Regions from separate parts of the Streptomyces tyrfis genome, predicted to be linked through region 3. Evidence: riboswitches for the same ligand, from Rfam matches in the RefSeq annotation. Region 3 holds a riboswitch; each other region holds the start of a gene.
The links. A riboswitch is a leader RNA that binds a small molecule or an ion and turns the genes downstream of it on or off. The one in region 3 is predicted to bind cyclic di-AMP.
Positions count from the first base shown of each region.

Region 1: another riboswitch for cyclic di-AMP. It lies ahead of WA762_RS03825 (M23 family metallopeptidase); the one in region 3 lies ahead of WA762_RS11890 (C40 family peptidase).
Region 2: another riboswitch for cyclic di-AMP. It lies ahead of WA762_RS14875 (LysM peptidoglycan-binding domain-containing protein); the one in region 3 lies ahead of WA762_RS11890 (C40 family peptidase).

Region 1 covers NZ_JBAGJZ010000003.1:141,490-148,857, forward strand. The annotation lists gene WA762_RS03800 (STM4014 family protein) at 1-554, shown strand, start outside; gene WA762_RS03805 (STM4013/SEN3800 family hydrolase) at 592-1,407, shown strand; gene WA762_RS03810 (STM4012 family radical SAM protein) at 1,404-2,768, shown strand; gene WA762_RS03815 (STM4011 family radical SAM protein) at 2,777-3,709, shown strand; gene WA762_RS03820 (SGNH/GDSL hydrolase family protein) at 3,767-4,612, opposite strand; gene WA762_RS03825 (M23 family metallopeptidase) at 4,801-5,691, opposite strand; cyclic di-AMP (ydaO/yuaA leader) riboswitch at 5,697-5,850, opposite strand; gene WA762_RS03830 (tyrosine-protein phosphatase) at 6,686-7,368, shown strand, end outside.
Region 2 covers NZ_JBAGJZ010000016.1:66,105-73,472, forward strand. The annotation lists gene WA762_RS14870 (hypothetical protein) at 184-504, shown strand; gene WA762_RS14875 (LysM peptidoglycan-binding domain-containing protein) at 671-1,426, opposite strand; cyclic di-AMP (ydaO/yuaA leader) riboswitch at 1,429-1,587, opposite strand; gene WA762_RS14880 (MIP/aquaporin family protein) at 2,300-3,145, shown strand; gene glpK (glycerol kinase GlpK) at 3,218-4,735, shown strand; gene WA762_RS14890 (M20/M25/M40 family metallo-hydrolase) at 4,932-7,202, opposite strand; gene WA762_RS14895 (non-ribosomal peptide synthetase) at 7,199-7,368, opposite strand, start outside.
Region 3 covers NZ_JBAGJZ010000012.1:66,603-73,970, reverse strand. The annotation lists gene WA762_RS11900 (ATP-dependent Clp protease proteolytic subunit) at 104-742, shown strand; gene WA762_RS11895 (hypothetical protein) at 750-1,058, shown strand; cyclic di-AMP (ydaO/yuaA leader) riboswitch at 1,431-1,594, shown strand; gene WA762_RS11890 (C40 family peptidase) at 1,598-2,071, shown strand; gene WA762_RS11885 (ATP-binding protein) at 2,196-2,627, opposite strand; gene WA762_RS11880 (hypothetical protein) at 2,980-3,285, shown strand; gene WA762_RS11875 (8-amino-7-oxononanoate synthase) at 3,278-4,420, opposite strand; gene bioB (biotin synthase BioB) at 4,562-5,725, shown strand; gene WA762_RS11865 (adenosylmethionine--8-amino-7-oxononanoate transaminase) at 5,718-7,022, shown strand; gene bioD (dethiobiotin synthase) at 7,024-7,368, shown strand, end outside.

The DNA.
Region 1 (7,368 bases), on a different contig from region 3:
CGGTGGAACGGGACGCGGCCGGCCGGCTCTTCAACTCGCTGCGGGTGCGCCGCTGCACCACGGAGCGGGAGGTCGCCGCGATCGTCGACGCGCTCGCGCCGGACGGGCTGCACATCGAGCGCTGGCTGCCCAAGGCGACCCGGCGCGGCCGGGCGGCGGATCTGCGGGTCGTGGTGGTGGCGGGCCGGGCCACCCATGCCGTCGTGCGGACCAGCCGCTCCCCCATGACCAACCTCCACCTCGGCGGCGCGCGCGGGAGCCTCGACGACTTCCGTTCGGCCGTGGCCGCCGCGGGCGGCAGCTGGGCCGACGCCCTGGCCGTGTGCGAACGGGCCGCGGCGTGCTTCCCGGACACCCTGTGCGTCGGCGTCGATCTGCTGCCCTCGTCCGACCTGCGGCGCTTCGCCGTCTGCGAGGTCAACGCCTTCGGCGACCTGCTGCCGCGGCTGACCGGGCTCCCCGGCGGCGGAGCCGAGGGCCTGGACACCTATGCGGCGCAGGTCGCCGCCGTACTGAACCGAGCAAGGAACCACCATGCAGACGTCCCCCACTGACGCCGCGCGCCCCGCCGCGGTCTGCGAGAACCCGGACATGGGCGAGGTCGTGGGCAGTCACGATCTGCTGTTCGTGACCCTCGACACGCTGCGCCACGACGTGGCGCAGGAGCTGGCCGCCGCGGGACGCATCCCGCATCTGGCCCGCCACCTCCCGGGCGGCGCCTGGGAGACGCGGCACGCGCCGGGCAGCTTCACCTACGCCTCCCACCAGGCGATGTTCGCGGGGTTCCTGCCGACCCCGGCCGGCCCGGGGCCGCACCCGCGGCTGTTCGCCGCCCGGTTCGCGGGCAGCGAGTCCACCGCCTCGGGCACCTTCGTCTTCGACACCCCCGATCTGCCGTCGGGCCTCGCCGCGGCGGGGTACCGCACGGTGTGCATCGGCGGCGTCGGGTTCTTCAACAAGCAGGGGGCGCTGGGGTCCGTGCTGCCCGGGCTGTTCCAGGAGAGCCACTGGGAGCCCGGGTTCGGGGTGGCCTCGCCCACGTCCTTCGAGGCGCAGGTGGCCCGGGCCGAGGAGGTGGTGGCCGCGCTCCCGTCGGAGCAGCGGCTGTTCCTCTTCGTCAACGTGTCCGCGCTGCACCAGCCCAACTGGTTCCACACCCCGGGGGCCACGCGGGAGGCCGGCGATTCCCGCGCCACCCACGCCGCCGCGCTCGAATACGTCGACGCGCACATCGGCCGGCTCTTCGCCGCCGCGAGCAGCCGGCGACGCTGCTTCGCCGTCGTCTGCTCCGACCACGGCACGGCGTACGGGGACGACGGCTACACCGGGCACCGGATCGGCCACGAGTCGGTGTGGACGGTGCCGTACGCCCACTTCTTCCTGGAACCGGGAGCCTCCGCGTCATGAGCCGCACCACGACCGCCGCGCGGGCCGTCCGCCCGTATCAGAGCTATGTCTACGCCTACCCGCACAAGACGGCGTACCGGCCGCTGCCCGACCGGCCCGAGCTGCGCGAGCTGTGGGCGGGCGAGCGCAGGGACGCGCTCTCGCTCTATCTCCACATACCGTTCTGCGAGGTCCGCTGTGGCTTCTGCAATCTCTTCACCCGGATCGGCGCTCCGGACGAGCTGACGACCCGGTACCTCGACGCGTTGGACCGGCAGGCCGTCGCCGTCCGCGACGCGCTGGACGACGCGGAGCCGGTGCGGTTCGCCGCGGCGGCGTTCGGCGGGGGCACTCCCACGTTCCTGACCGCGGCGGAGCTGGAGCGGCTCTGCGACATCGCGGAGAAGCGGATGGGCGCCGATCTGCGGTCCGTTCCGCTGTCCGTCGAGACGTCTCCGTCGACCGCGACCGCCGACCGGCTGGCCGTTCTCGCCGACCGGGGCGCGACCAGGATCAGCATCGGGGTGCAGAGCTTCGTCGAGGCGGAGGCGCGGGCCGCCGTCCGGCCGCAGCGGCGCGCCGACGTGGAGGCGGCCCTGGACCGAATACGCGACGCCCGGGTCCCGGTCCTGAACATCGACCTGATCTACGGCATCGACGGGCAGACCGAGGAAAGCTGGCGGCTCTCGCTGGACGCCGCGCTGGGCTGGCGGCCGGAGGAGCTGTATCTGTACCCGCTGTACGTGCGCCCGCTGACCGGTCTGGGGCGGCTGGGCGCGGACGGCGAGGCCGCGGCCGACGCCGCCTGGGACCAGCAGCGGCTGCGGCTGTACCGCGCGGGCCGGGACCATCTCCTGGCGCACGGCTACGAGCAGGTGTCGATGCGGATGTTCCGCCGTGCCGACGCCGCGCGCGCGGACGGGCCCGACGACTACGCCTGCCAGACGGACGGCATGATCGGCCTGGGGTGCGGAGCCCGTTCGTACACCTCGCGGCTGCACTACTCCTTCGACTACGCGGTGGAGACGCGGGAGGTCCGGGCGATCATCGACGGCTACACCGCCGCCGAGGACTTCTCGCGCGCCGAGGTCGGGCGGTACGTCGATGGCGACGAGGCGCGTCGGCGCCATCTGCTGCAGTCGGTGCTCCAGGCGGCGGGGATGCCGCTGGACGGGTACCGGGAGCGGTTCGGCAGCCTCCCCGCCGAGGACTTCCCCGCCGAGCTGGCCCGTTTCGAGGAGCGTGGCTGGCTGGACGCGGCGGCCGGGGCGGCCGGTCTGCTGCGGCTCTCCCCCGAGGGCCTGGCGCACTCGGACGCGCTGGGCCCCGAGCTGTTCTCCCCGGCCGTGCGGTCAGCGATGGCCGCGTACGAACTGAAGTGAGCGCCTCCATGGACCTGACCATCCTCTACCGCGGTCCGCTCGCGTCCTGCGACTACGACTGCCCGTACTGTCCGTTCGCCAAGCGGCGGGACAGCCGGGAGCAGCTGCGTGCCGACCGGGCCGCGCTGGAGCGGTTCACCGCGTGGGTCGCGGCGCGGTCCGGCGACGACCGGATCTCGGTGCTGTTCACGCCGTGGGGCGAGGGGCTGGTCCGGTCCTGGTACCGGCGGGCCCTGGTGGAGCTGGCGGGGATGCCGCACGTCGGCCGGGTCGCGATCCAGACCAATCTCAGCGGCCGTACCGGCTGGCTGGCCGGGGCCGGGGACGCCGGGCGGGAGAAGATCGCGCTCTGGTGCACCTACCACCCGGGGCAGACGCCGTACGAGCGGTTCCTGGCGAAGTGCCGGGAGCTGTCCGCGCTCGGCGTCCGCCACAGCGTCGGCGTGGTCGGGCTCGACGAGCATCTCGGCGAGGCGCGGCGGCTGCGCGCCGCGCTGCCCGACGAGGTCTATCTGTGGGTGAACGCCGCGGAGGGGCACACCTACACGGACGAGGAGGCGGACCGCTGGACGGAGCTGGACCCGCTCTTCCCGTACAGCCGCCATCCGCACCGGTCGGCCGGGCTGCCCTGCCGGACCGGCGAGTCGGTGATCTCGGTCGACGGCGACGGCACGGTGCGGCGCTGCCACTTCGTCAGGTCCGAGCTCGGCAACCTCTACGACGGGAGCTACCGGGACGCGCTGCGCCCGCGTGCCTGCCCGCTGGCGGTGTGCGACTGCCATATCGGCTATGTGCATCTGGAGACGCTGCCGCTGTACGACGTGTTCGCGGGCGGGGTGCTGGAACGGATACCGGCGGCCCCGCCGTCGTCGTCCGCCGGGCCGGTCGGAGCGACGGTCCTGCCCCTGGCCGGCCGGCGGACGGGGCCGGGGCCGTCGTGACGCCGGACGCCCGGGGCCGGGCTCGGGCACGGGTGGCGCCGTCCGCCGGGGCTCGGCTCAGAGGGGCAGGAGGTCGGGCCGCTTCGCCTCGACGTGGTCGCCCGAGGACTCGCCGCGCAGTCGCCGTCCGATCCACGGCACCAGGTGTTCGCGCGCCCAGTGGATGTCGTCGCGGCGGACCTCGAACGTGCCGCGCGGGGCCTGCGGGGGCCACGGCTGGTCGGGGTCGACGGGCACCTCGATCCCGAGGACCTGGGCGGCCCGCAGCGCGACCCTGGTGTGCCCCTCGGGCGACAGGTGGAGCCGGTCGTCGTCCCAGGCGCGCCGGTCCTGGACGGACCGCAGCGACCACAGGTCGAGGACGGGGCAGCCGTAGCGGTCGGCGATGGCGCGCACATGGGCGGTGTAGGTGGCGATCTTGCCGCGCAGATGACGCAGCACGGGAATGCCCCGGGTGTCGAAACCGGTGGTGACCATGACCACGCCGACCGACTCGGTCAGTTCGGCGACCGCGCGCTCGAAGCGCTCGGCCACGTCGTCCGGGTCGGTGCCGGGCCGGATGATGTCGTTGCCGCCCGCGCAGAAGGTCACCAGGTCGGGGGCCAGGTCCTTGGCGCGCGGCACCTGCTCCGCGACGATCTGGTCGAGGAGGCGGCCGCGTACGGCGAGGTTGGCGTACCGGAAGTCCGCGTGCGTGGGGCCCTGGGCGCCCGTCGCCTCGTCGGGGTCCGGAAGCTGGTCCGCGAGAAGTACCGCGAATCGGTCCGCCCAGCCGACGTAGGTCCCGTCCGGGCCGGGGTCTCCGACTCCTTCGGTGAAGCTGTCGCCGATCGCCGCGTACGACCCGATGGCGCCTTGTCGGTCGATGACGCCACGTTGTGTTTTTCTCGAATCGTCTGCCACAACCGCTTATCCTGCACCGACGAATGTGACCTACGCGACCGTAATAAGGGGTTGACGGGTGGTGAGATAGACCACCCGACGAGGGCCGCGACGCCGGGAATAACGGAGAGGGGCGGTGCGCCGCAGCGCACCGCCCCTTCGCATGGCCCGGGTCGTGCCCGGGCCCGCCCGCCGTCCGGCCGTTCGGCTCAGACGTAGACGCCGTGCGCGGCGAGGTAGGCGATCGGGTCGATGTCCGAGCCGTACGCCGGTCCGGTGCGGACCTCGAAGTGGAGGTGCGGTCCGGTGGCGTTGCCGGTGGAGCCGGAGAGGCCGATCTGCTGACCGGCGGTCACGGACTGGCCGGCCGAGACGGAGATCGAGGACAGGTGGCCGTACTGCGAGTAGCGGCCGTCGGGGTGCTTGATGACGACCTGGTTGCCGTACGCGCCGCCCCAGCCGGCGGTGACGACGGTGCCGGAGGTGATGGCCTTCACGCTGGTGCCGGTGAAGACGGGGAAGTCGATTCCGGTGTGGCTGCCGCTGGACCAGTTGGATCCGGAGGCCCGGTATCCGGTGGTGTGGTTGCCGGGGACCGGGTGGACGTAGCCGGAGGCGTTGCTCCGGGCTGCCGGGGCGGAGGCGGTCGCGGCCTTGGCCGCGGCGGCCACCGACGGCGCGGAGAGCGCCTTCGACGGCAGGGCGGCGCCCGCGCCGCCGCCGGCGGGCGCGGAGTGGGAGGAGCCCTGGGCGCCGAGCGTCAGCTTCGCTCCGGGGTGGATCAGGCTCGGGTCGTCCCCGATGACCTCGCGGTTGTCCTGGTACAGCTTCTGCCAGCCGCCCTCGACGCCGTGCTCGGCGGCGATCTTGGACAGGTAGTCGCCGGCGACGACGGAGTACGTGATGGCGGCCGGCTTCTCCGCGGCCCGCTGGGCCGGGACGGTGTGCGCGGCGGCGGGGGCCGAGGCCGGGGTGGCGGCGTGGGCGCCGGCCGCTCCGAACAGCGGCAGGGCGATCACGGCGGCGCCGACGCCCGCGGCGGCGACGCCCCGGGCGATGACGCTGGACTTGGTACGACGGTGGTTACCCGAGATGGGCATGGTGCGCTTCCTCTCCGGCGCCTGCGAGGTGAGCTGTCGGGTTCGGGCTGGAGATGCCCGGCCGTGCCTCGCACGGCTTCACCCCGAGCCGACCGGATCTCTTCGGTCGGCGGCCTACCTGGTTCCCCCGCTCCTGCCACGCGTCGACGGGTGCGATATCCGACCGGCGGCAGGATTAGGCGTTCCGACCGGATTGACGGTGACCGTAGGCGAGCCGGGACGACGAGAACAAGCCGCCGATTCCGGAGAAGGAATCGGCGGCGGGAATTCATCGAGGAATTACGGTCACACTGCGTGGCTCAGGATCTTGAATTTCCCTTATCCCGTCGGGAATGACGGACCGCCCCACCGGCACGCACGGTCACGGATATGATCCCGCTCACGAGCGCGAATCCAGCCCACGAAACAATGCACACACAGGCCAACAAATCACCTCAATATGGACATTTGACAGGTGTCGCGTGCCGGGACCTGCGCAAACTCCGCCCGGCCGGCCCTCATAAACGTCGGCGAATCCTGGGGGCCCCGGCCGGTCCGGGCCCGTGAAGCCGCGACCGAGATCCTTTTGAAGTCCGTCGATCACATGCGCGGGCGAACAGCACCCCCTTCGCCTCCCGCAAACACCTCGCATCTCATGACGGGTCGAACCGGAGCCGGATGAGAGACGGCGGCGGAATCCGGTCACCACCCGGCCCGCGAATTCCGCACTCTCGGAATGCGCACGATAAAGATCGATTTCTTCACCGCCCCTTTCCGTCGGGGAAACGGTCCGGATCCGGCTCCCGGCACGCCCCGGAACCACGGCCGGCCGGACGGGGCGTCAGGAGCGGGCCCGGGCGTTCCGTCCGGCCGGGCGGCACGGGCCTGGCGCGGGTATCGACAGGGCGACGATGAACTGGTTGCCTGATGAACCGATGAGAAACCCATGTCGTATCGTCGCGGGAGTGGCCTTGTCGGCGACTCGTGCCGACGGCCGGACCCTCCAGGAGTCACTGTGACGCAGCAGCTGCCGCAGATCCCGTCGACGGAGCCCGAACTGGCGGGCGTCCGCAACTTCCGCGACGTGGGCGGCCTGCCCACCATGGACGGTCGGCGGGTGCGGCACGGAAGGCTCTTCCGCAGCGGTCATCTCGCGCACGCCACCGCCGAGGACGCCGCCTTCCTCAGCGGTCTGGGGCTGCACACGGTCTTCGACTTCCGCAACTCCGCCGACCGCCGGCTCGACGGGCTCGACGTGGAGCTGCCCGGCGTGCGGAACATCAGCGTCCCGCTCTCCGACCCGGCCGACGGGGCCGAGTTCTGGCGGATGGTGCGCGACGGCGACATCGGTCAGCTGCGCGCGCTGCTCGCGGACGGCAAGGGGGCGAAGCGGATGATCGCGTCGTACCGCGAGATCGTGCTGACCCGCACCGCCGAGCACAGCCGGGTTCTGCACGCCCTGGCCGAGGACAGCGTTCCGGCGCTGATGCACTGCGCGGCGGGCAAGGACCGGGCCGGTCTGACGATCGCGGTGTCGCTGCTCGCGGTCGGGGTCGAGCGCGACGCCATCGAGGCCGACTACCTCAAGTCCAACGAGGCGCACCGCCGTTACCGGATCCGCCGCAGCGACACCTCGGCGGACGGCATGTCGGCCGAGGTGCTGGAACTGCTCAGTCCGCTCTTCGGCGCCCAGCCCGA
Region 2 (7,368 bases), on a different contig from region 3:
GAGCTTCTTCGGGCTTCTAGTCGCGGGGTGTCCGGGAGTACGGGAACCGCAGCCGGCCCCGCGGGGAAAGTTCCGCCCGTTCCGGATTCCGGACGGGCGACGGCACCCGGGGCGTCGAGTGCCCGGCGGTCGTGGGCCGTTCCGCGGGTCGCGGATCCTCCGATCAGGTGCCAGCCTGGATGCATGGCTTGGGCGTCATGGACGACTCGTGGTGTTTTCTCCGGGCACGGCGGCGTGCTCACGGACGAGGTCGGGGTCCTGACCGGGGACCTGACCGTGCATACGACCTGGGCGGACGACACGGCCCAGGTGACGGTGCAGTACACGGGCGCGATCGACTGGTTCACCATGTCGGGCAGCCCGGTGCCCTGCTGCTCCGAGGAGGACAGCCGGCGTCTGCACGAGGCGGCGGTGCGGTCCGTCCGGGAGGGCGCGGCGGCGAAGGTTCCCAGACCGCCGCTCGGCGGCCGGCCGCAGCGCCCGGCGGAGCGCGCCCAGGAATGAGGCACGCCGCACGAGGCGCGCCCCCGTCCGGGTGCGGGCGGGGGCGGGCGGCGCGACGGGGCGGGTGCGCCATGACGGGACGCGCCCCTCCGGGGAGCCGTGCGGCTCTCCGAAGGGGCGCGTCCCGTCGGTTCCGGGGCCGGCGCGGGGCCGGGCCGGGGGTGCGTCAGTACGCGCCGAACACGTTGTCGATCGAGCCGTACCGGTCGGCGGCGTAGTTGCAGGCCGCGGTGATGTTGGCGACCGGGTCGTAGCTGTCGAGCGCGGTGCCGGGCACGTGGTAGGCGCGGAACGTCGGGTCGATGACCTGGAGGAGGCCCTTGGACGGGATGCCGGCGGCGGCGTTCGAGTCCCAGTTGTTGATGGCCCGGGGGTTGCCCGAGGACTCGCGCATGATGTTGCGGTGGATGCCGTCGTAGCTGCCGGGAATGCCGTGCTCGGACATGATGGCGAGCGCTTCCCTGATCCAGCCGTCCAGGTCGTTCGTGTAGGCGACGGGGGCGGTCTTGACGGCGGCGACCGGGGCGGCGGAGATTCCGGCGGGGCCCTTGGAGCCGGCCTGGGCGCCGACGGTCAGCTTCATGCCCGGGTGGATCAGGGCGGGGTTCGCGCCGATGACCTCCCGGTTGTCCTGGTACAGCTTCTGCCAGCCGCCCTCGAGGGAGTAGTCCCGCGCGATCGTGGAGAGGCTGTCTCCGGCGATCACGGAATGCGTGACGGCCGCGCCCTTCGGCGCGGACGCGGTTCCGACCGTGGAGACGGCCGACACCGAGGTCTTCTCGGCGGCCTGCGCCGGGGCGGCCGAGGCGAATCCGGCTCCGATCAGCGGAAGCACCAGGGCGACTCCGCCCGTCGCCGCGGCGACGAGGCGGCGGTTCAGCGAAATGGTCGAGCGGCGACGGTACGTACCCGTTGCGGTCATGACGAATTCCTCTCCGTCGCCTGCGAGGTGAGCTGTCGGGTTCAGACTGGAGATGTCTGGCCGCACGAATGCGACTTCACCCCGAGCCGTTCCGGATACCGGACCGGCGGCCTACCTGGTTCCCCCGCTCCTGCCGTACGTGAGTGGGTCGGTTTCTCGGACGGCGGCAGGATTCGGCGTTCCGTCCGGATTGACCGTGACCGTAGGCGAGGAAAGCAGAACGAAACAAGTCCCTATTTATTGATCACAATTGATCCGCAAGATCAATTCATGGAATTCGCAGTAATCCACCTCACACGGCGGGGCCAACTTTCCTTGCCCAGAAAGGGTCCGGGCTCCGGACCGGGTCATCCGGCTGGCCTTTTCGTGACTCACGCCACGTGGCGACAAAAGGGACTTTTCGTATCACCCTCAAATGCCGCAGCACGCACCTAAAGCGCCTTTACTGACCAAAAATGTAATTCACCATAAATATGCTCAAAACCGGACATTCACCCCCCCCTGGGAGCGGACGCCGATGCGGCCGCCGTCCAGTCCTCACCCACGCTCCCGGGGCACCCGCCCGGCCCGGGAGCGGTCGCCCCGTTGCGCCGCCCGGGTGCACGGCCCGGCCCGGGCGGCGGCCCTCTCGACCGTCGCGCCCATGCGGGCCGCCCGTCGGTCGCAGCCCGGCCGGCGGCGCGATGACCAGCGGGAACGTCATCGCCGGGCCCAGCGCGCCACCGCCCCGCCGGGACGGTCGGGCCGTCGCGGCCCGGCCGGCCGGCGTCACGCGACTGCTCCGCACGGCGTGCGGAGCCGCATCCGCGCGCCTACGCTCGTTTCTGGATCAATGCCGCCAAAGGTCGTGATCTGACAGGAAGCGAGATCCCCATGGAGCGGCGCAGGTTGTCGGGATTGCTCGGGGAACTCGCGGCGGAATTCACCGGCACGATGGTCCTCATCCTCTTCGGCTGTGGCGTCGTGGCCCAGGTCGCGGCCGGCGGAGCGCTCACCGACCCCCGCGGCGGGCTGGGAAACCACGACAGCATCGCCTGGGCCTGGGGCCTCGGGGTCACCCTGGGCGTCTATGTGGCGGGCAGGCTGAGCGGCGCCCACCTCAATCCCGCCGTGACGGTCTCGCTCGCGGCGTTCAAGGGATTCCCCTGGCGAAAGGTCGTCCCCTATTCCCTCGCTCAGCTCGCGGGCGCCTTCGTCGGCGCCCTCGTGGTGCGCTGGAATTACACCGAGGCACTGGCCCGGGTGGATCCCGGGCACACCGTCAAGACGCAGGCCGTCTTCTCGACCCTGCCCGCCAACGGAAATATCGAACTACCCGTCACCGAATGGGGAGCGTTCCGGGACCAGATCATCGGGACGGCCATTCTGGTATTGCTGATCTTCGCGGTCACGGATCTTCTCAATACGGCGCCGGGCGCCAATATGGGCCCGTTCGTCGTGGGTCTCGTCGTGGTGGCCATCGGCATGGCTTTCGGAACCAACGCCGGTTACGCGATCAATCCCGCACGCGACCTCGGGCCCCGGCTGGCAAGTTTTCTGACGGGTTATGGAGGGGCGTGGCGGGACCAGTACGGGAATCTCTACTTCTGGGTGCCGATCGTGGGTCCGCTCGTGGGCGGCCCGCTCGGCGCCCTCCTCTACACGCACCTCGTCGGCCGTTTCATCCCCGCGGCGGAGCCGGAGCCGGAGGGCCGGATCCCCGCACCACCGGAGAGGTGACGACCGGTTCCCGCGCCGGACGCGGGCCCGAGGGGCCGGCACCGGCCGCGGATTCAGGAGAGGCGACACACCATGGCGGACTTCATCGGGGCGGTGGACCAGGGCACCACCAGCAGCCGCTTCATGATCTTCGATCATGACGGGAACGAGGTGGCCAAGCACCAGTTGGAGCACGAGCAGATCCTGCCCCGCCCCGGCTGGGTGGAGCACGACCCGGTCGAGATCTGGGAGCGCACCAACTCCGTGATGCAGAACGCGCTCCGCTCCGGGGGGCTGAGCGCCTCGGACCTGGACGCCGTCGGCATCACCAACCAGCGCGAGACCACCGTCGTCTGGGACCCCCGCAACGGCCGCCCGTACTGCAACGCGATCGTGTGGCAGGACACCCGCACCGACTCCATCGCGCGGGCGCTGGAGAACGACGGGCACGGCGAGGTGATCCGGCGCAAGTCGGGGCTGCCCCCGGCCACCTATTTCTCCGGCGGCAAGATCAAGTGGATCCTCGATCACGTCGAGGGCGTCCGCGCCGCCGCGGAGCGCGGGCACGCGGTGTTCGGGACCACGGATTCCTGGGTGCTGTGGAATCTCACCGGCGGTCCCGAGGGCGGCATCCACGCCACCGACGTGACCAACGCGAGCCGGACCATGCTGATGAACCTGGAGACCCTCGACTGGGACGACGAGCTGCTGGACATCTTCGGCATCCCCCGCAGGATGCTGCCGGTCATCAACCCGTCCTCGGACCCGGACGCGTACGGGTGCGCCTGCACCTCGCGGCCGTTGCGCGCCGCGATCCCGGTGACCGGGGTGCTCGGCGACCAGCACGCGGCGACCGTGGGGCAGGTGTGCTTCGAGCCGGGCGAGGCGAAGAACACGTACGGCACGGGCAACTTCCTCGTCCTCAACACCGGCACGGAACCGGTCCGGTCCTGGCACGGCCTGCTCACCACCGTCGCGTACCAGTTCGGGAAGACTCCCGCGGTCTACGCCCTGGAGGGCTCCATCGCGGTCACGGGGTCCGCCGTGCAGTGGCTGCGGGACCAGATGAAGATCATCAGCAGTGCGGCGGAGAGCGAATGGCTCGCCCGTACCGTCGAGGACAGCGGAGGCGTGTACTTCGTACCCGCGTTCTCGGGGCTCTTCGCGCCGTACTGGCGCTCGGACGCGCGCGGCGCGATCGTCGGGCTGGCCCGCTACCACACCAACGCCCATCTGGCCCGGGCCACGCTGGAGTCCATCTGCTATCAGACACGTGACGTGGTCGAGGCGATGGAGCGGGACTCCGGTGTCCACCTCGACGTGCTCAAGGTCGACGGCGGGGTCACCGCCAACGAGCTGTGCATGCAGATCCAGGCGGACGTCCTCGGCGTGCCCGTCAGCCGCCCGGTCGTCACCGAGACGACCGCGCTGGGAGCGGCGTACGCGGCGGGTCTGGCCACCGGGTTCTGGCGCGACGTGGGCGAGTTGCGGGGGCACTGGCAGGAGTCGATGCGCTGGGAGCCGCAGTGGGACGAGGGGCGGCGCGCCGAGGGGTACGAGAACTGGCGGCGGGCGGTCGAGCGCACCCTCGACTGGGTCAGGGTGGACTGACCGGCCCCGCCGACCGGCCGGTTGTCCGATCCCGCCCACCGGGCCCGTCGCCCGCTCCGGCCCGTCGGACGCCGCGGACGGATCGAGCGCCGGACGCCCGGCCCCCGCCGGGACCGCCGCGCGGGCGCAGCGGCCAAGTACGCCCGCGCGGCGGTCCGGGTCAGGTCAGGTCAGGTCAGGTCAGGTCAGGTCAGGATCAGCCGTCGGTGCGCAGTCCGGCGAGCAGGTGGTACACGGTCTCGGTGCCGCGGCGCAGGGCCTCGACGCCGATGTGCTCGTCGGTGCCGTGCATGCGCTTGAGCATGTCCCGGTTCACCGTGAACGGATACATGCCGTAGACGGGGATGTTCTGCTCCCGGAAGGGAACGGCGCTGGTCACCGCCTCGAACTGGCAGGCGGTGGCCCGTACTCCGGGGTGCGTCCGGCGCACGGCCGTCTGCCAGGCGCGGAAGACGTCCGTGTCGGACGTGGAGTCGGGCGTGGCCAGATAGCCGCGCAGCCGGTCCAGCGCCTCCTGTTCGCTCTCGCCGGGGTTCCCGACGACGGTCAGCGTCGCCCGGTTGCCGATCAGGGAGCGCAGCTCGGCGACGACGCGGCCGGGGTCGTCGGCGCCGGGCAGGAAGGCGGCCCGGAACTCGGCGGTCGCCGTGCCCGGCACGATGCTCGGGTAGTAGCCGGACCGCGCCGAGGTGAAGGCGAGGGTGGTCCGCAGCATCGCGTTGTGCAGTTCCGGGGTCTCGCTGAGCCGGATCACGGCCTCGCCGGCCCGGTCCCGTTCCGGTTCGCCGCGGGCGTCGAGCATCTGCCGGACGGCTTCGGCGAGCTGCCGGTCCGCGGTGGCCTCGGCGAGTTCGGCGAAGTACCGCCGGGACAGCGCGTTGGGCCGGATGTGGGCCCGCCACTCCCCCAGTTGCTCCAGCACCTCGCCCAGCCGGATCACGGCCTGTCCGGTGAACGGCTTGGAGGTGTGGGTGGCGTACGAGGAGGTCTCCAGGCGCAGCAGCAGGGAGCGCTTGTCGTTGCAGGTGAGCGTGGCGATCATGGGGGTGACGCCGTCGCGCTGGTCGAGCACCCAGCCGCCCTCGGTGACGACCGCGCCCGCCTCGACCCTGCCGGGGTGTTCGGTGAGGAACCAGCGCACCCCGTAGGGGCCCTGCTCCTCGTCGCAGTCGGACCAGAAGACGATGTCGCGGTCGAATGCGGCGCCCTCGCGGACGTGGCGCAGCAGGGCGGCGACGAAGGCGGCGTTGACGCCCTTCATGTCGAGCGAGCCTCGCCCGTACAGCTTGCCGTCCTTGATCTCGGCGGCGAACGGGTCGGTGGTCCAGGTGTCGCCGGTGGCGGGGACGACGTCGGAGTGGCCGAGCAGGACCAGGGGTTTCCTCCGGTCCTTCCCGCTGCCGGGGACGCGGGCGAAGAAGTGGACGTTGCCGTCCTTGGGGGTGGGCACGATCTCGGTGGCGACCCCGGCGGACCGGAAGATCTCCTGGAGCATCCGGGCGTACGGTTCGGTGAGCGCGCCGTCGCCCGGGTTGCTGGTGTCCTGGCGGATCATGGCGACGGCGAGGGCCACGGGGTCGGTGGGGTCGCCGTCGAAGGAGGCCCGGGCCGCCGCGGGGGCGGCCGAGGCGCGGGGGGCGGCGGCGGTGGCCGCGCCCAGGCCCAGCAGGGTGCCGGCGACGGCCGTCGCGCCGGCGCCGAGGACCGAGCGGCGTGACGGGCGGGTGGCGGGAAGGCCGTCCAGGCAGGCGGAGACGACCGCGCCCGGGTTCTCCTGGTGGGCGTAGTGGCCGCCCTCGACGGACAGCACCGTGCACGCGCCGCGGGTCCAGTCGGCCCAGCGGCGCACCGTCACCTCGGCCACGTGCGGGTCCTCGGTGGCCCACACGGCGCGCAGTTCGACCTCGGGGACGGCGGTCAGGCCGCCGTCGTAGCGTCCGGCCAGCCGCAGGTCGGCGATGACGGGAGGCAGCAGCACCTCCTCGAACTCGGGGTCGGCCAGGAGTTCGGGATCGGTCAGCCCGGTCCCGGCGACGAACGCGCGGGCGTCCTCGACGGTGACGTCGCCGCCGTCGCCGTGGAAGTCGCCGGGGCACTGCCCGGCCACCGCGCAGAGCCGGGCCACCGGCACTCCGGCCTCCAGCAGCCGGGCGCAGGTCTCGTAGGCCAGCAGCGCGCCGAGGCTGACGCCGATCAGCACCAGTCGGCGGCCGCCGCGCGCCGCGCGCACCTCGGCCGCCACCGCTTCCGCGTAGTCGGCCATGTCGACGACGGGTTCCTCGTCGATGCGGGTGCCGCGGCCCGGCGGGGTGACCAGTCCGAGCGCGGTGTTCCCGGGCAGCAGTCCGCGCCAGCTCGCGAAGGTCGAGCCGTGGGCGCCGGTGGGCGGGAAGCAGACCGCGAGGGTGCCGGGCGCGTCCCCGTCCCGCGGCCCGGTCTCCGTGACGGTCAGCCAGGGGGTGCTCATGCCTGGTCCTCCTGCCGGGTCTCGCGGCACAGTGCGGCGATGCCGGTGACGGTGGGCGCGCCGAGGATGCGGCGCAGGGGTACGCGGCGTCCCGCCGTCGCCGCCAGCCGGTTGGCGAGCCGGACGGCGAGCAGGGAGTGGCCGCCCGCGTCGAAGAAGTTCTGGT
Region 3 (7,368 bases):
GGACGTACCCCCATCATGATCTTCTGTACGTCCTGTACATTTCTTACAGGCGCTGACGCGGTCCCGACACGGGCCCGCGCAGGCCCTCGACGAGAGGCAGCCCATGTCGTTCCGCCCCGCCGCCCGATACGCACTGCCCGAGTTCACCGAGCGCACGGCTCATGGAACCCGCACCTTCGACCCGTACTCCAAGCTGCTGTCCGAGCGAATCGTCCTCCTCGGCACCGAACTCGACGACACCGCGGCCGGTGACCTGATCGCGCAGCTCATCCATCTGGAATACGCCGCACCGGACCTGCCGGTCTCGCTCTACATCAACTCCCCCGGGGGTTCGTTCGCGGCCATGACCGCCGTCCACGACACGATGGAGTTCCTCGCCTGCGAGGTGGAGACGTACTGCCTGGGCCAGGCAGGGGCCTGCGCCGCCGTCCTGCTGGCCGCGGGCGCCCCGGGCCGGCGGCATATGCTGCCCGGGGCCCGGGTGATCCTGCGTCAGCCCGCCCTCGCCGAGCCGGTACGAGGACGCCCGTCGGATCTGGAGAACGAGGCGGCGGAGCTGGAACGGGTCCGCCGGACGCTCGTCGCGCTGCTGGCCCGTCACACGGGCCGCGACGGCGCGCGTGTCGCCGGTGACATCGAGCGCGATCTCGTCCTCGATGCGCCGGGCGCGCTGGCGTACGGCCTGGCGGACCACGTCCTGGCGAGCCGGAAGACGTCGCTCCGGCCGTCCGGTCCGAAGTGAGCGACTGATGCGCACGCCCGAGACGCCTCCGCTTCCGGCTCTGACCCGCGCCGAGGGCGAGTTCATCGACCGCTACCTCGAAGTCGTCGATCAGCTGGGCCGGATCAATCCGGTGCACGGCGGCGACACCTACGGCGCGCTGCGCGCCGCGCAGGCACTGGCCGCGCATGCGGGCGCGCTGCGGGACGCCCTGACGCTCATGCACGAGCGCGGCGAGGCGCGGCTCCACGCCGGCACCCTCGCCCGGGCGCTGCGCGTGCTGGACGGGGAGCGGCGGTGCGGGCGGATCGCCCTGCCGCCCGTTCCGGGGAGTTGAGCACGCGTCCGGTCGCCGTCGCCGCCGCCGGAGAACCGGCCGCCTCCCCACACGACACGCCCGACGATCAAACCGATTTTCCTACTCTTTCAGCGTAGAAAACACCGTTTGCAGGCAAAATTCCAACTTGCGGTTTTCGGATGATAGGTGCACGAGATACGCCCTTACGTGCCTGATGCACACCGGGCGCACACGCGCAACCGGGTGCTCGAAAACGTCAGCTCCACTCGAACAGGTCAGTCGTGAGGACTCTCACATATCGTCGTTTCAGCTCGGAAATACGACTGTCGGTGAGTCAAGATCCCTGGGACGACAAGCCCCCGCCACCGCGGCGGGGCGGTCCGGGCGGACGCCGAGTCCTGCCGCCGCCCGGATGACTGGTCGACGGAAGTGGATCGGCAGGAGTGGAGGACCCGAGCACAACGGGTCGACCGGTTCACGGTCGGCCCTCGGGGTGAAGCCGCCGAGCGCGGCCGGGCAACTTCGCCAGCCCGAACCCGACAGGTCATCCTTCACAGGCGGCTGACGAAGGGTTGCGCATGACTGCGCAGGTTCATGTCCCGTCTCTGCTCGCCCGGGCCGGTACGGCCTCGGTTCTGACTCTGGCCGCCGTCGGGGGCACCATGCTCGCCCCGGGCGCCGCCACGGAGGCCCAGGCGGCCGCTCCATCGCTGAAGGCGCTCAACATCGCGGCGTCGAAGAAGGGGGCGCCGTACCGGTGGGGGGCGAGCGGCCCCTACCGGTTCGACTGCTCCGGCCTGACGGTCTATTCGTTCAAGAAGGCCGGCAAGAAGCTCCCCCGCACCGCCCAGCAGCAGTACAACAAGACCCGCCATGTCTCGGCCCGGCACCGGCAGCGCGGTGACCTGGTCTTCTTCCACTACGGTCGCAGCGTCTACCACGTGGGGATCTACGCCGGGCACAACAAGATCTGGCACTCGCCGAGGACCGGCGCGGTCGTCCGCCTGGAGAAGATCTGGTCGAAGAGCGTCTACTACGGCCGCGTCCGCTGACGCCTCGCCCTCCGGCGGCCGGGTCCTCCGGCCTCCTCCGGCACGCCGGAGGGCCCCGCACGGCGCCGCACCGGCACCGGGGAGGCGGCCCGTCCGGTAAGACCTGGCCGGCCGGGCGAAACGTTCAGCTCCGCGCGGAGCCGCCGCACGGCAGGTCGATCCACACCGTCTTGCCGCCGTCGGCGGTGGGGGTGACGTGGAGTCGGCCGCCGCGCTCCTCGGCCAGCTTCCGGATGATCACCATGCCTCGCCCGTTGTCCTGCTGGACGGCCACGGGCAGCCGTCGGGGCAGGCGCGGGTGGCTGTCCGTCACTCCGAGGCGCAGCAGCTCCTCCCGTTCCAGCCTCAGCTCCACGGTGAAGGTGGGCGACTGGCCGAGGGTGTGCTGGACGGCGTTGGTCGCGAGCTCCGAGACGATCAGCCGGACGGCGTCGGCGAGGCCGTCGTCCGCGGTCAGGCCCCATTCGGTGAGCACTCGGAACGTGTGTCTGCGGGCCGCCGGGACCGAGACCGGCTCGCTCGGCAGAGTGATGCTTGCTTCCTGATGGTCTGCCACGGCGAGCCACCCCTTTCCCACCCGGACCGGCACGTTCCCGGTCCTGGTTCCGCTTCGCGTCAGATTGCCACTGATCGCACCCGCTGTGACGCCGATCCCACAAGATATGCATATATCTGTCGCTCGATGCGGTGAACGCGGCCGCGCGAAACCGCACGCGCGCGCCGCACCGACCGCCCGGCGCGAGAGGGAGGGAGCCCGCGCATCCGGCGCGGACCCGTGGTACGACGCCGCGAGCCCGGGGAGAAGGTCCGGAGCCCGCGTCACGCCTCGGGACCGACCCGCCGGAAGACCGCGCGGACAGTCGGCCGACACCAGTCGGCGATCAACCGCGTCAGGGCCGGGCGGCGGGATGCGGCCGACCGAGGTGAACCGGCTGCTGGACACGTACGGCGTGGCCGGCGCGGGGCCGCGCACGCTCCTGGCCGGTCCGCCCGAGGAGGTCGTCACGTCGGACTTCTCCGCTCGGCACGAACCGCGCCGGCGGCGGAGCAGCCGCAGCACGGGGCTGAACGAGTGCGTGGAGACCGGCCCGTCCGGTGCCGGCCGGCTGTCCGCCCCGGACTCCAGGTGCGTGTCCGGTCCGCCGCCGCGGTTCGCCGCGGCGGCGGACCGGGCCTCGTTCGTCTCCGGTCCGTGCCGCGCTCCGGTCAGCTGACCGGAGCGGTCCGCCGCACGGTCTCCACCGCCGCGTCGACCTGCTCGTCCGTCAGATCGGCGCGCGCGGTCAGCCGCAGCCGGGAGACTCCGTCGGGCACCGACGGCGGACGGAAGCACCCTACGGCGATCCCCGCTTCACGGCAGTCGGCCGCCCAGCGGGCCGCCGCGTCCGCCGAAGGGGCCCGTACCGAGACCACCGCCGAGTCCGGGCGCACCGCCGTCAGACCGGCCGCGGTGAGCCGCTCGAAGAGCCCGGCGGCGACCGCGCGGACCCGGGCGGCGCGCCCCGGCTCCCGGGCGAGCACGCGCAGGGCGGCGAGGGCCGCGCCGACGGCGGCCGGGGCCAGGCCGGTGTCGAAGATGAACGTCCGGGCCGTGTTGACGAGGTGCTCGATCACCCGGGCGGGGCCGAGGACCACCCCGCCCTGGCTTCCCAGGGACTTGGAGAGGGTGAGCGTGGCGACCACGCCCTCGTCGCCGGCGAGCCCCGCGACGGCGAGCGAGCCCCGGCCGCCCTCCCCCAGCACACCCAGGCCGTGTGCGTCGTCGACGAGCAGCGCCGCCCCCTCCGCCCGGCACACTCGGGCCAGGGGGGTCAGCGGTGCGGCGTCGCCGTCGACCGAGAAGACCGAGTCGGTGACCACGAGGGCCCGCCCTTCGCGGGTCCGCAGGGCCTTGCGCACGGCGTCGGGATCGGCGTGCGGGACGACGAGGGTCTCGGCCCGGGACAACCGGCAGCCGTCGATGATCGACGCGTGGTTGCCCGCGTCGGACACGATCAGCGAGCCCCGGCCGGTGAGCGCGGTGAGGGCGGCCAGGTTCGCGGCGTACCCCGACGACAGCACCAGCGCTGCCTCGAACCCGCAGAACGCGGCCAGTTCGTGTTCGAGTTCGGCGTGCAGGGCGGTGGTGCCGGTGACGAGCCGCGAGCCGGTCGCACCGCCGCCCCAGCGGCGCGCGGCGTCGGCCGCCGCCGCGGTGACCTCGGGGTGCCGGGTCAGCCCCAGATAGTCGTTGCTCGCGAGGTCCAGCAGCTCGGCCGCGGCGGGGCGGGGGCGGAGCGTCCGGACGAGTCCGGCGTCCGCGCGGCGGCGTGCCGCGTCGTCGATCCAGTCGAACGGGGCGTAGGACATGGGCGGTCCTTTTGTAGGCAGTTCACAGACCCTAACCGCGGGCGCAGCAGGGCATGGTGTGGCAATACACACACCATTCACAGGGTCTGTTGTCCGGTTCCTCCTTGGCTGCGGGGTGCGCCATGGGCCAGGATCAACGCCATGGACCTCCTGAACACGCTGGTGGACAAGGGGCTGCGGCGCGAGCCGCCGACCCGTGAAGAAGCGCTCGCCGTACTGGCGACCTCGGACGACGACCTGCTCGACGTGGTGGCCGCGGCCGGGAAGGTGCGCCGTCAGTGGTTCGGGCGGCGGGTGAAGCTGAACTATCTGGTCAACCTCAAGTCCGGTCTCTGCCCCGAGGACTGCTCGTACTGCTCCCAGCGGCTCGGTTCGAAGGCCGGGATCCTCAAGTACACCTGGCTGAAGCCGGAGGACGCGTCGAAGGCCGCCGCCGCGGGTGTGGCGGGGGGCGCGAAGCGGGTGTGCCTGGTGGCGAGCGGCCGCGGCCCGACGGACCGCGACGTCGACCGGGTGTCGGAGACCATCGCGGCGATCAGGGAGCGGCACGAGGGCGTCGAGGTGTGCGCCTGCCTCGGGCTGCTCTCCGACGGGCAGGCCGAGCGGCTGCGCGCGGCGGGCGCCGACGCGTACAACCACAACCTCAACACGTCCGAGGGGACGTACGGGGACATCACCACCACCCACACCTACGCGGACCGGGTGGAGACCGTGCGGCAGGCACAGGCGGCCGGGCTCTCCGCGTGTTCCGGGCTGATCGCCGGGATGGGCGAGACCGACGCCGACCTGGTCGACGTGGTCTTCTCGCTGCGCGAGCTCGATCCGGACTCGGTGCCCGTCAACTTCCTGATCCCGTTCGAGGGAACCCCGCTGGCGAAGGAGTGGAACCTCACCCCGCAGCGGTGCCTGCGGATCCTGGCGATGGTCCGGTTCGTCTGCCCGGACGTGGAGGTGCGGCTCGCGGGCGGGCGGGAGGTGCATCTGCGGTCGATGCAGCCGCTGGCGCTGCACCTGGTCAACTCGATCTTCCTGGGCGACTACCTCACCAGCGAGGGGCAGGCCGGGCAGGCGGACCTGGACATGATCACGGACGCCGGTTTCGAGGTGGAGGGCGCGGACACGACGACGCTGCCGGCGCACCGCGCCCCCGGTGGGGACGGCTGCGAGTCGGGGGGCGGCGGCGGGTGCGCGCCGTGCGCCGACGCGCCCGGGGCGGACGACGCCGGGGAGGGTCCGGCGGCGCGCCCGGATCTGGTGGCGGTGCGCCGGCGCGGCGCGGGCACGGATCTCGCCCCCAATGCCTGAGCCGCTCTCCCCCGCCGAGCTGCGCTCCCTGGACCGCGCCCATGTCTGGCATCCGTACGGCCCGATGCCCGGGCGCCAGGAACCGCTGGTCGTGGAGTCCGCGTCCGGGGTGCGGCTCCGGCTGGCCGAACCGGCCCACGGACGGCGTGAACTGGTCGACGGCATGTCGTCGTGGTGGTCGGCGGTGCACGGCTACAACCACCCGGTGCTCAACGCGGCGGCCCGCGGTCAGCTGGACCGGATGAGCCATGTGATGTTCGGGGGTCTCACCCATGAGCCCGCCGTGCGTCTGGCCACGAGGCTGGTCGGGATCACCCCGGAGCCGCTGCGGCATGTCTTCCTCGCGGACTCGGGCTCGGTGTCGGTCGAGGTCGCGGTCAAGATGTGCCTGCAGTACTGGCGTTCGGCCGGACGGCCCGCCAAGCAGCGGCTGCTGACCTGGCGCGGCGGCTATCACGGGGACACCTGGCAGCCGATGTCCGTGTGCGACCCCGAGGGCGGCATGCACGAGCTGTGGCGCGGCGTGCTGCCCGAACAGGTCTTCGCGGACGCGCCGCCGTCGGGTTTCGACGCGGAGCCGGACCCTGACTACGTGCGCCGCCTGCGGGAACTGGTCGCGCGGCACGCCGACCGGCTGGCGGCGGTGATCGTGGAGCCGGTGGTGCAGGGCGCGGGCGGGATGCGGTTCCACTCCCCCGCCTATCTGAGGGTGTTGCGCGAGGCGTGCGACGCGCATGACGTCCTGCTGGTGTTCGACGAGATAGCCACGGGTTTCGGCCGTACGGGAAAGCTGTTCGCGGCCTCCCACGCCGGGGTCGCGCCGGACGTCATGTGCGTGGGCAAGGCGCTGACCGGCGGCTATCTGACGATGGCGGCGACCCTGTGCACCGCCCGCGTCGCGGACGGGATCTCCCGCGGCGAGGTGCCGGTGCTGGCTCACGGCCCGACGTTCATGGGCAATCCGCTGGCCTCCGCCGTGGCCTGCGCCTCCGTCGACCTGCTGCTGGACGGCGACTGGGAACGGGACGTCGAACGGATCGGCGCGGGGCTGCGGGACGGCCTCGCGCAGGCGGCGGAGCTGCCCGGGGTGCGGGACGTGCGCACACTGGGCGCGATCGGTGTCGTGCAGCTCGACCACGAGGTGGACATGGCGGCCGCGACCCGGGCGGCGGTGCGGGAGGGCGTATGGCTGCGGCCGTTCCGCGACCTCGTCTACACCATGCCGCCGTATGTGACGGAGGACGACGACGTGGCGCGGATCTGCCGTGCCGTGTGCGCGGCCGCGAGGGAGGGCTGAGATGAGCGTCCTGGTGGTGACGGGCACGGACACCGAGATCGGCAAGACCGTCGTGACCGCCGCGGTGGCGGCGGCGTGGCGGGACCGGCGTGTCGCGGTGCTCAAGCCCGCGCAGACGGGTCTGGAGCCCGGTGAGCCGGGTGACGCGGCGGAGGTGAGACGGCTGGCGGGCAGCCATGTGACCGCGGTCGAACTGGCCCGGTTCCCCGAGCCGTTGGCGCCCGCCACGGCGGCGCGGAGGGCCGGTCTGCCGCCGGTGCGCCCGTACGAGATCGCCGAGGCCGCCGAGAAGTTGGCGACCGAGCACGACGTGGTGCTGATCGAGGGCGCGGGCGGCCTGCTCGTG